2 regions of the Paraburkholderia caffeinilytica genome follow, and region 1 is predicted to be linked to the other one. Evidence: predicted binding sites of a transcription regulator. Region 1 holds the regulator's gene; the other holds the start of a gene.
What was found. The regulator HrcA, encoded in region 1, represses chaperone genes, less so after heat shock. The targets are predictions, from matches to a motif close to TTAGCACTCNNNNNNNNNGAGTGCTAA.

Region 1 (4,100 bases):
CTTGCCAGACAATCCGCTCGATCTCGATCTCGACCAGGTCGCCGACGCGCACATCCTTGGCCGGTTTGACATTCGCGCCGCCGATGCGCACATGCCCTTTGTCGACGGCATCCGCCGCCAGCGAACGGGTTTTGAAGAAGCGCGCCGCCCAAAGCCATTTGTCGATGCGCAGCTTCGCGCCCGGTTCGGTCGAGATCCTGTAATTCATGAGCCTGCTTACGCCCCGCTCGTATGCGGCACCGGCACCGCTTGCACGGGCCAGCCCTGCAGATTCTGCGCGACGATTTCGCCAAGCGCGGCGACCCACGGCTGCGAGGCGTTCACGCAGGGAATCCGGTGAAATTCCTGGCCACCCGCATGGAGGAACTCGTCGCGCACTTCCATGCCGATCTCTTCAATCGTTTCAAGGCAATCGGCGGTAAAGCCCGGGCAGAACACGTCGGCACGCCGCACGCCTGCCGAGCCCAATTCCTTCAATGTGGGTGCGGTGTACGGTTGCAGCCACTCGGCCTTGCCGAAGCGCGACTGAAAGGTGATGCGGCATTCCACCTGCGTCAGTCCCAGCGCCTGCATCAACAACGCGCCGGTTTGCTGGCATTGCTCGTGATACGGATCGCCAAGATCCATCGTGCGCTTGGGTACGCCGTGAAAACTCAGCACCAGCTTGTCACCCGCCGCGAAGTCCGGCCGGCCATGCTGATGCCAGTAGTGATGCACCTGTGCGGCGAGCGCGGCGATATACGCAGGATGATCGGCATACTGGCGCACCGTGCGGATTTCCGGTTGATTGCGCATGCGCTTGAGGGCCGAAAAGGCTTCGTCGAAAGCCGTGGCCGTGGTCGACGACGAATATTGCGGATACATGGGCATCAGCAGCACACGCTCGGCGCCCGCCAGTTTGAGCTGGTTCAGCATGGCCGGAATACCGGGCGTGCCGTAGCGCATGGCGTAGTCGACCAACACCGTGTAGTCGTTCAATTGCAACAGATGACGCAAACCCTCCACCTGCTTCTCCGTGAAGACACGCAGCGGCGAGCCTTCCGGCATCCACACAGCCGCGTACTTCTTCGCCGACGCGGGGCTCCGGAACGGCAAAATCAACAACCGCAGGATCACCTGCCAGAGCAGCGCCGGAATTTCGACCACGCGAGGATCGGACAGGAACTGCGCAAGATAGCGACGGACCGCACGCGGCGTCGGCGCGTCGGGCGTGCCGAGATTGATCAGCAACACGGCGACACGGTGTGACGTGGCGTTCTGCGATGGCCGCTCGAGGTCGAAGCGCATAGGCAGCAGAGGTAACCGCTTTGGGCGGAGAGTCGGTTCAGGTGGAATTCATTATAGCGGCGCGGTCCATTGCAAGGTCCGCCAGGGGCCCCTGGCCATTCGGCCAATTGGCAAGCGGCGCGCCGTCGCGCATCATTTGCGACATGAAGTGCCGCAGCCGGCAGTAACCGCGGCTTGCTGCCGGTTACTGTTGACTCAGCGTCAGGGAAAGCAGCCGCGCGGTGATGTCGACAATCGGAATCACGCGGTTGTAGGCCATGCGGGTCGGCCCGATCACGCCGAGCGTGCCGACGATCTTGCCGTTCACCTCATAAGGCGCGGTGACGACGCTCATTTCCTCGATTGGCACGAGATTCGACTCGCCGCCAATGAAAATCTGCACGCCGGCGGCGTGACTCGACACGTCGAGCAACTGAAGGAGACTGGTCTTTTGGTCGAACACATCGAACAGCTTGCGCAAGCGCGCCATGTCCGACGACAGGTCGGCGACTTCGAGCAGGTTGCGCTCGCCGGAAATCAGCACGGTCTCGCCGGTGTCGGACTCATCCGTGCTGGCCGTGACCGCGGCGTGCATCAGCGTGGTCATGTCGCCGCGCAATTCGTCGATTTCTTCGCGCAGGCGGCGGCGCACGTCGTCGAACGAGAGGCCCGCGAAGTGCGCGTTGATGTAGTTGGAGGCCTCCACCAGCTGCGCCGGCGAAAAATCGCGCTGAGTTGCCATGATGCGGTTCTGCACGTCCCCCTCGGGCGTCACGATGATCAGCAGGATGCGCTTGTCCGACAGGCGCATGAATTCGATCTGCTTGAACACGTGGCTGCGGCGCGGGGTAAGCACCACACCGGCAAACTGCGACAGATTGGACAGCACGCCGGCCGCCGCGGCGACGACTTTCTGCGGCTCACCCGCCTGCAGCGTAGTCTTGACGATACGCATCACCGCTTCTTCGTCCGCGGCGGATTCCACCGTCAGCATGGTATCGACGAACAGCCGGTAGCCACGCGGTGTCGGAATGCGGCCCGCGGAAGTATGCGGACTGATCACAAGCCCCAGATCCTCGAGATCGGACATCACGTTGCGGATCGTCGCCGGGCTCAGTTCGAGGCCGGAATAGCGTGACAACGTGCGCGAGCCGACCGGCTGACCTTCGGCGATGTAGCGCTCGATCAGCGTTTTGAGGAGGGTTTGTGCGCGAGGATCTAGCATGACGGAAAATTTTAGCTCAATGACGCGGCTACAGCGAGCGCTAACGGCGCCAACCCCTGACTATCGCGCCGCCGGTTGGCGGGGCGGCGCCTGGTGTTCCGTGCAGCGCCTTGACTGGCGCCGTGTCCAGCGTCCTTGCCAGCGCGCCGCCCGGACTCGGGCTCCGCGCCTCGCCGGCCGCCACTTCGGTGCGTCCGCCGGCGGCACGCCGCCGCACTACAACCGGCGTGCATGTCATCAAGGTTTCACCATTCTAACGATAATCGCCCAATGCGCTGGCAGCCCGCTTGCGCCGGCTCGCTACCGGGTCTGTCTGCGGTTCTTTTCAGGCCCTACCTATGGTGTAATGCCGGCATGCAAGTGACCAGCCAGTTCAAGACCGTCGCGCTCGTCGGGCGCAACAATACGCCGGGCATCGGCGAGCCGCTGACCGAGCTCGCCTCGTGCATCGCGAGACGCGGCTTCGAGGTTGTATTCGAAGCCGACACCGCCGCCGAAATCGGCGTCACCGACTATCCGGCGCTGCGTCCCGCCGAGATCGGCGCGCGCGCCGACGTTGCCGTCGTGCTGGGCGGCGACGGCACGATGCTGGGCATCGGCCGCCAGCTTGCGCCCTACCGCACGCCGCTGATCGGCATCAACCACGGGCGGCTCGGCTTCATTACCGACATTCCGATCTCCGACATGCGCGAGATCGTGCCGCAAATGCTCTCGGGCAACTTCGAGCGCGAAGAGCGCATGCTGCTCGAAGCGCGCATCATGCGCAACGGCGCGCCGATCTATCACGCACTGGCCTTCAACGACGTGGTGGTCAACCGTAGCGGTTTCTCCGGGATGGCGGAACTGCATGTCTCGGTGGACGGGCGCTTCATGTACAACCAGCGCTCCGACGGCCTGATCGTCGCCACGCCCACGGGCTCGACCGCTTACGCGCTGTCTTCGCAAGGGCCGATCCTGCATCCGCAATTGCAAGGCATCGTGCTGGTGCCGATCGCGCCGCACGCCCTGTCGAACCGGCCAATCGTGCTGCCGGACGACTCGAAGGTGAGCATTCAGATCGTCTCGGGCCGCGAAGTGAACGTCAATTTCGACATGCAGTCGTTCACTTCGCTGGAATTGGGCGACACGATCGAAGTGCGCCGCTCGCGTCATACGGTGCCGATGCTGCACCCGGTCGGCTACAGCCATTTCGCGACGCTGCGCAAGAAGCTGCACTGGAACGAATACCCGTCGCACGAAGAAGATATCAAGCCCTGAGCGGCCCCGAATGCCGGACCGCCAGAACACGAACGCCGCCGCGGCCGAACCCTGAATCTCAAGCTCACCAGACGACCTCCATGCTTCGCCACCTCTCGATACGCGACTTCGTCATCGTCGCCGCGCTCGATCTCGAATTCGACAGCGGCTTCACCGTTTTCTCAGGCGAAACAGGCGCCGGCAAGTCGATCCTGATCGACGCACTGGCCCTCGCGCTCGGCGCCCGTGCCGATGCGAACGTGGTGCGCACCGGCGAGACCCGCGCCGACATCACCGCCGAATTCGAGACGCATGCGCAAGTCGAGCAATGGCTCGACGAGCAGGCGCTCGGCGCGGCCGCCGACGACGGCCA
Region 2 (4,100 bases), 130 kb from region 1:
ACAGGGAAGTGCTCGGGAGCGTTTGGGGAAAATATGCCCAAATCGCAGCTTGCCTTGCGAAGGGCTCTATCATCCACCGTCTCCAGAACGGTCACGCATTTCCCACACATTTCATTACTCGACCGAACTCTCGATTGGCGATCCTGAAGCGTTATTGTTTCGATGACGACCGGGCACAGATCGGGCGTTCAGCGTTGAATCGGCGCACTAGTCCTGAGTGGATGCATTGGTGGCGTCGGCCTGTACCAGCGCGCGCACGAGCAGGTACACGGCTGGCAGATTGTCGTCGTCACGTCGCCAGTCGACGGGTTCGTCGAGATCCATCCCGGACAAACGACTGTCCTCGAACCGGACAAACGTTGAGCGTACGGTCTCGTCGTGCCTTGCCCGGAAGCCCCGATTCTCGAAGACCTGTTCGTCGATTGTCAGCAGCGTGCGCCAGGTCGGCAATTGCGCGCCGCTTGAGTAACGGCGACGGCCATTGTCGAGGTAACGACCTGCGACCGTGGCAATGGTCTGCTGGAGGTCGAGCGACGCGCTGCGGAGTGCGCGTTCGAGGGCGACAGGATCGATGTCGTGGACATCCCTATCAAGAGCAGAGTCGTTAATCATGCTGTTATCTTCCTGAGGACTCACGGCAACTCGTAGCATCAGAGTTGATGCTTCAACGCTGCCTGGTTTCGCTGTGCCAACAACTGGCGGATCTGGGCAAGATAGTTATCGCCGACCGTGCAATCTTCAACAGGCCGGATAGGTTGACGAGGCGTTGGCGGACGTACGCCGAGATAGCGGCACACCGCTGACAGGTAGGGTTTGCCGTTGCCTCCCAGATGTCGCGCAGCAGCCGCCACGCGCACGTCTCCGACATGCTTGCGCAACCACGCAAGCGTTTCGCGATCACCGTCGTTCAAGATGCGGATGAGCTGGTTCATGACCGATCCTGTATATAAAAACAGTACTGTAAATTTATACAGTATTTGATCGGGATGCAAGTCAATTCGCAGGACGCCGGATTTGGCGGGAAGACGCGCTCGGGTCGGATAGTATGATGAATCGTCGGCGCTCGATTAACCCCGATCGAACGCCTCGATCACCATCTATCGAGGCCGTAGTGAGGACGGCCCTCAAGGTTCTGTTGTTGTCCTCGTTGGCTTTGCCAGCATGGTGACAGCGCTTCTGTCTCTTCTCTCAACCCTACGGCCATCGTGTCCAGGTTGGACGAAGCATTCCTGGCTGCCAGTGGGTTAAGGGATTTCCCCAGGCGAACGGTCGCCGGGAAAATGCGAGCGATCCGGTCGTCGATCGGCCCGTTCGCGAGTGATCGATGTCCAGTTTGACGGTGGCAAGACCATGCGGGTAGAACCCTGTTTTGAAAGGGAATTATTCGAGCCCGTCAGGATTTTGCTGCAGTGCGAGGTTCAGGCTCAAGTGAACGAAGTTCAACGGTAAGTAAATCCCGACAACGCCCGAGCAAGATCCCTTCTTGAATTTGTCACCACCCGTCCATATAATTAGCACTCGCTGCACGAGAGTGCTAACAACATCGCCGGCTGGCTCAGCCAGCCGGGTTTTCTCAGCGTTCTTCAGTCTCAATCAAGAGAGGAGTATGTATGAACCTTCGTCCTTTGCATGATCGCGTGATCGTCAAACGTCTGGATCAAGAAACCAAGACTGCGTCGGGCATCGTGATCCCCGAAGCCGCAGCGGAAAAGCCGGATCAAGGCGAAATCCTCGCAGTCGGCCCGGGCAAGCGTGACGACAAGGGCGCAGCAATCGCGCTCGACGTGAAGGTTGGCGACCGCGTCCTGTTCGGCAAGTACGCAGGCCAGACCGTCAAGGTCGATGGCAACGAACTGCTCGTGATGCGCGAAGAAGACATCATGGCCGTGGTGCAGAAGTAAGCGCAAAGCCGCTACTTTCCCGGTCATATCCAAAGAATTCAAGGAGTTAGAAGATGGCAGCTAAAGACGTCGTATTCGGTGATTCCGCCCGTGCCAAGATGGTCGAAGGCGTGAACATTCTCGCGAACGCTGTGAAGGTCACGCTGGGTCCGAAGGGCCGCAATGTTGTCCTGGAACGCAGCTTCGGCGGCCCGACGGTCACCAAGGACGGTGTGTCGGTCGCAAAAGAGATCGAACTGAAAGACAAGCTCCAGAACATGGGCGCACAAATGGTCAAGGAAGTGGCTTCCAAGACCAGCGACAACGCAGGTGACGGCACCACGACCGCAACGGTTCTGGCTCAGTCGATCGTCCGCGAAGGCATGAAGTACGTTGCATCGGGCATGAACCCGATGGACCTGAAGCGCGGTATCGACAAGGCTGTTGCAGCCGCGATCGAAGAACTGCGCAAGATCAGCAAGCCGTGCACGACCAACAAGGAAATCGCTCAGGTTGGCGCGATTTCGGCAAACAGCGACTCGTCGATCGGCGACCGTATCGCTGAAGCAATGGACAAGGTCGGCAAGGAAGGCGTCATCACCGTTGAAGACGGCAAGTCGCTGCAAGACGAGCTGGACGTTGTCGAAGGTATGCAATTCGACCGCGGCTACCTGTCGCCGTACTTCATCAACAACCCGGACAAGCAAGTTGCTGTTCTGGACAACCCGTTCGTGCTGCTGCACGACAAGAAGGTCTCGAACATTCGTGACCTCCTCCCGGTCCTGGAACAAGTCGCGAAGGCTGGCCGTCCGCTGCTGATCATCGCAGAAGACGTCGAAGGTGAAGCACTGGCAACGCTGGTTGTGAACAACATCCGCGGCATCCTGAAGACGGTGGCTGTCAAGGCTCCGGGCTTCGGCGATCGTCGTAAGGCCATGCTGGAAGACATCGCGATCCTGACCGGCGGTCAAGTCATCGCTGAAGAAACCGGCCTGACGCTCGAAAAGGCAACGCTGGCTGAACTGGGTCAGGCGAAGCGTATCGAAGTGGGCAAGGAAAACACGACGATCATCGACGGCGCTGGCGAAGCTGCAACCATCGAAGCACGTGTGAAGCAAGTGCGCACGCAAATCGAAGAAGCAACGTCGGACTACGACCGTGAAAAGCTGCAAGAACGCGTCGCCAAGCTGGCTGGCGGTGTTGCAGTGATCAAGGTCGGCGCTGCGACCGAAGTCGAAATGAAGGAAAAGAAGGCACGTGTCGAAGACGCACTGCACGCAACGCGCGCAGCTGTGGAAGAAGGCATCGTTGCTGGCGGCGGCGTCGCTCTGATCCGTGCACGCACGGCGATCGCCGGCCTGAAGGGCGCTAACGCCGATCAGGACGCAGGTATCAAGATCGTTCTGCGCGCAATGGAAGAGCCGCTGCGTCAGATCGTCACGAACGGTGGCGAAGAAGCCAGCGTCGTGGTGGCAGCTGTTGCAGCTGGCACGGGCAACTACGGCTACAACGCTGCAACCGGCGAGTACGTCGACCTGGTTGACGCAGGTGTCGTGGATCCGACGAAGGTGACGCGCACGGCGCTGCAAAACGCAGCTTCGGTCGCAGGCCTGCTGTTGACCACCGACGCAGCTGTTTGCGAACTGCCGAAGGAAGATGCGCCCATGGCTGGCGGTATGCCCGGCGGCATGGGCGGCATGGGCATGGACATGTAATTTCGATTGGGCCTCGGCTGAGGCCCAGTTGGAAACACATGGGGAAGTGCGTCGCGAGGCGTGCTTCTCGAAACGAAAAACCCGCAGAAATGCGGGTTTTTTGTTTTGCGGCCGGCGCTCAGGCGGTTCGCTATGACGAAGCTTCCACGCAAGCGGGATTCGCCAGACAGTTGTCGCGCAAGTAGGCGAATATATGCGCCACGCTTTCGGCCGGCGTTTGCGTTGCGGTGTCTATTCTCAGCTCAGGATCGGACGGGGCCTCATAGGCTGCCGATACGCCGGTGAATGAAGCGATTTCTCCGGCCCTGGCCTTGGCATAGAGACCTTTCGGATCACGGTCGGCGCAGGTGTCGACAGAGGCGGAGAGGTAAGTCTCGATGAACTGGCCGGCGCCGATAATATCGCGCGCCATCGCTCTGTCTTCACGCATGGGCGAGATGAGCGCCGTGATGACGATGAGGCCGGCATCGTTCATCAATTGGGCGACGTGTGCCACCCGGCGAAT

Region 2: a site for HrcA is predicted at 1,512-1,538, ahead of groES (co-chaperone GroES). Genes of this name have one in related genera too.

Annotation. Positions count from the first base shown of each region.
Region 1 is NZ_CP031467.1:2,708,324-2,712,423, reverse strand. Features, by position in the region: gene DSC91_RS28430 (RNA-binding S4 domain-containing protein) at 1-208, opposite strand, end outside; gene hemH (ferrochelatase) at 217-1,287, opposite strand; gene hrcA (heat-inducible transcriptional repressor HrcA) at 1,472-2,491, opposite strand; gene DSC91_RS28415 (NAD kinase) at 2,846-3,748, shown strand; gene recN (DNA repair protein RecN) at 3,829-4,100, shown strand, end outside.
Region 2 is NZ_CP031467.1:2,841,227-2,845,326, forward strand. Features, by position in the region: gene DSC91_RS28990 (DUF2471 domain-containing protein) at 208-612, opposite strand; gene DSC91_RS28995 (CppA family protein) at 651-932, opposite strand; gene groES (co-chaperone GroES) at 1,611-1,901, shown strand; gene groL (chaperonin GroEL) at 1,955-3,595, shown strand; gene cysC (adenylyl-sulfate kinase) at 3,726-4,100, opposite strand, start outside.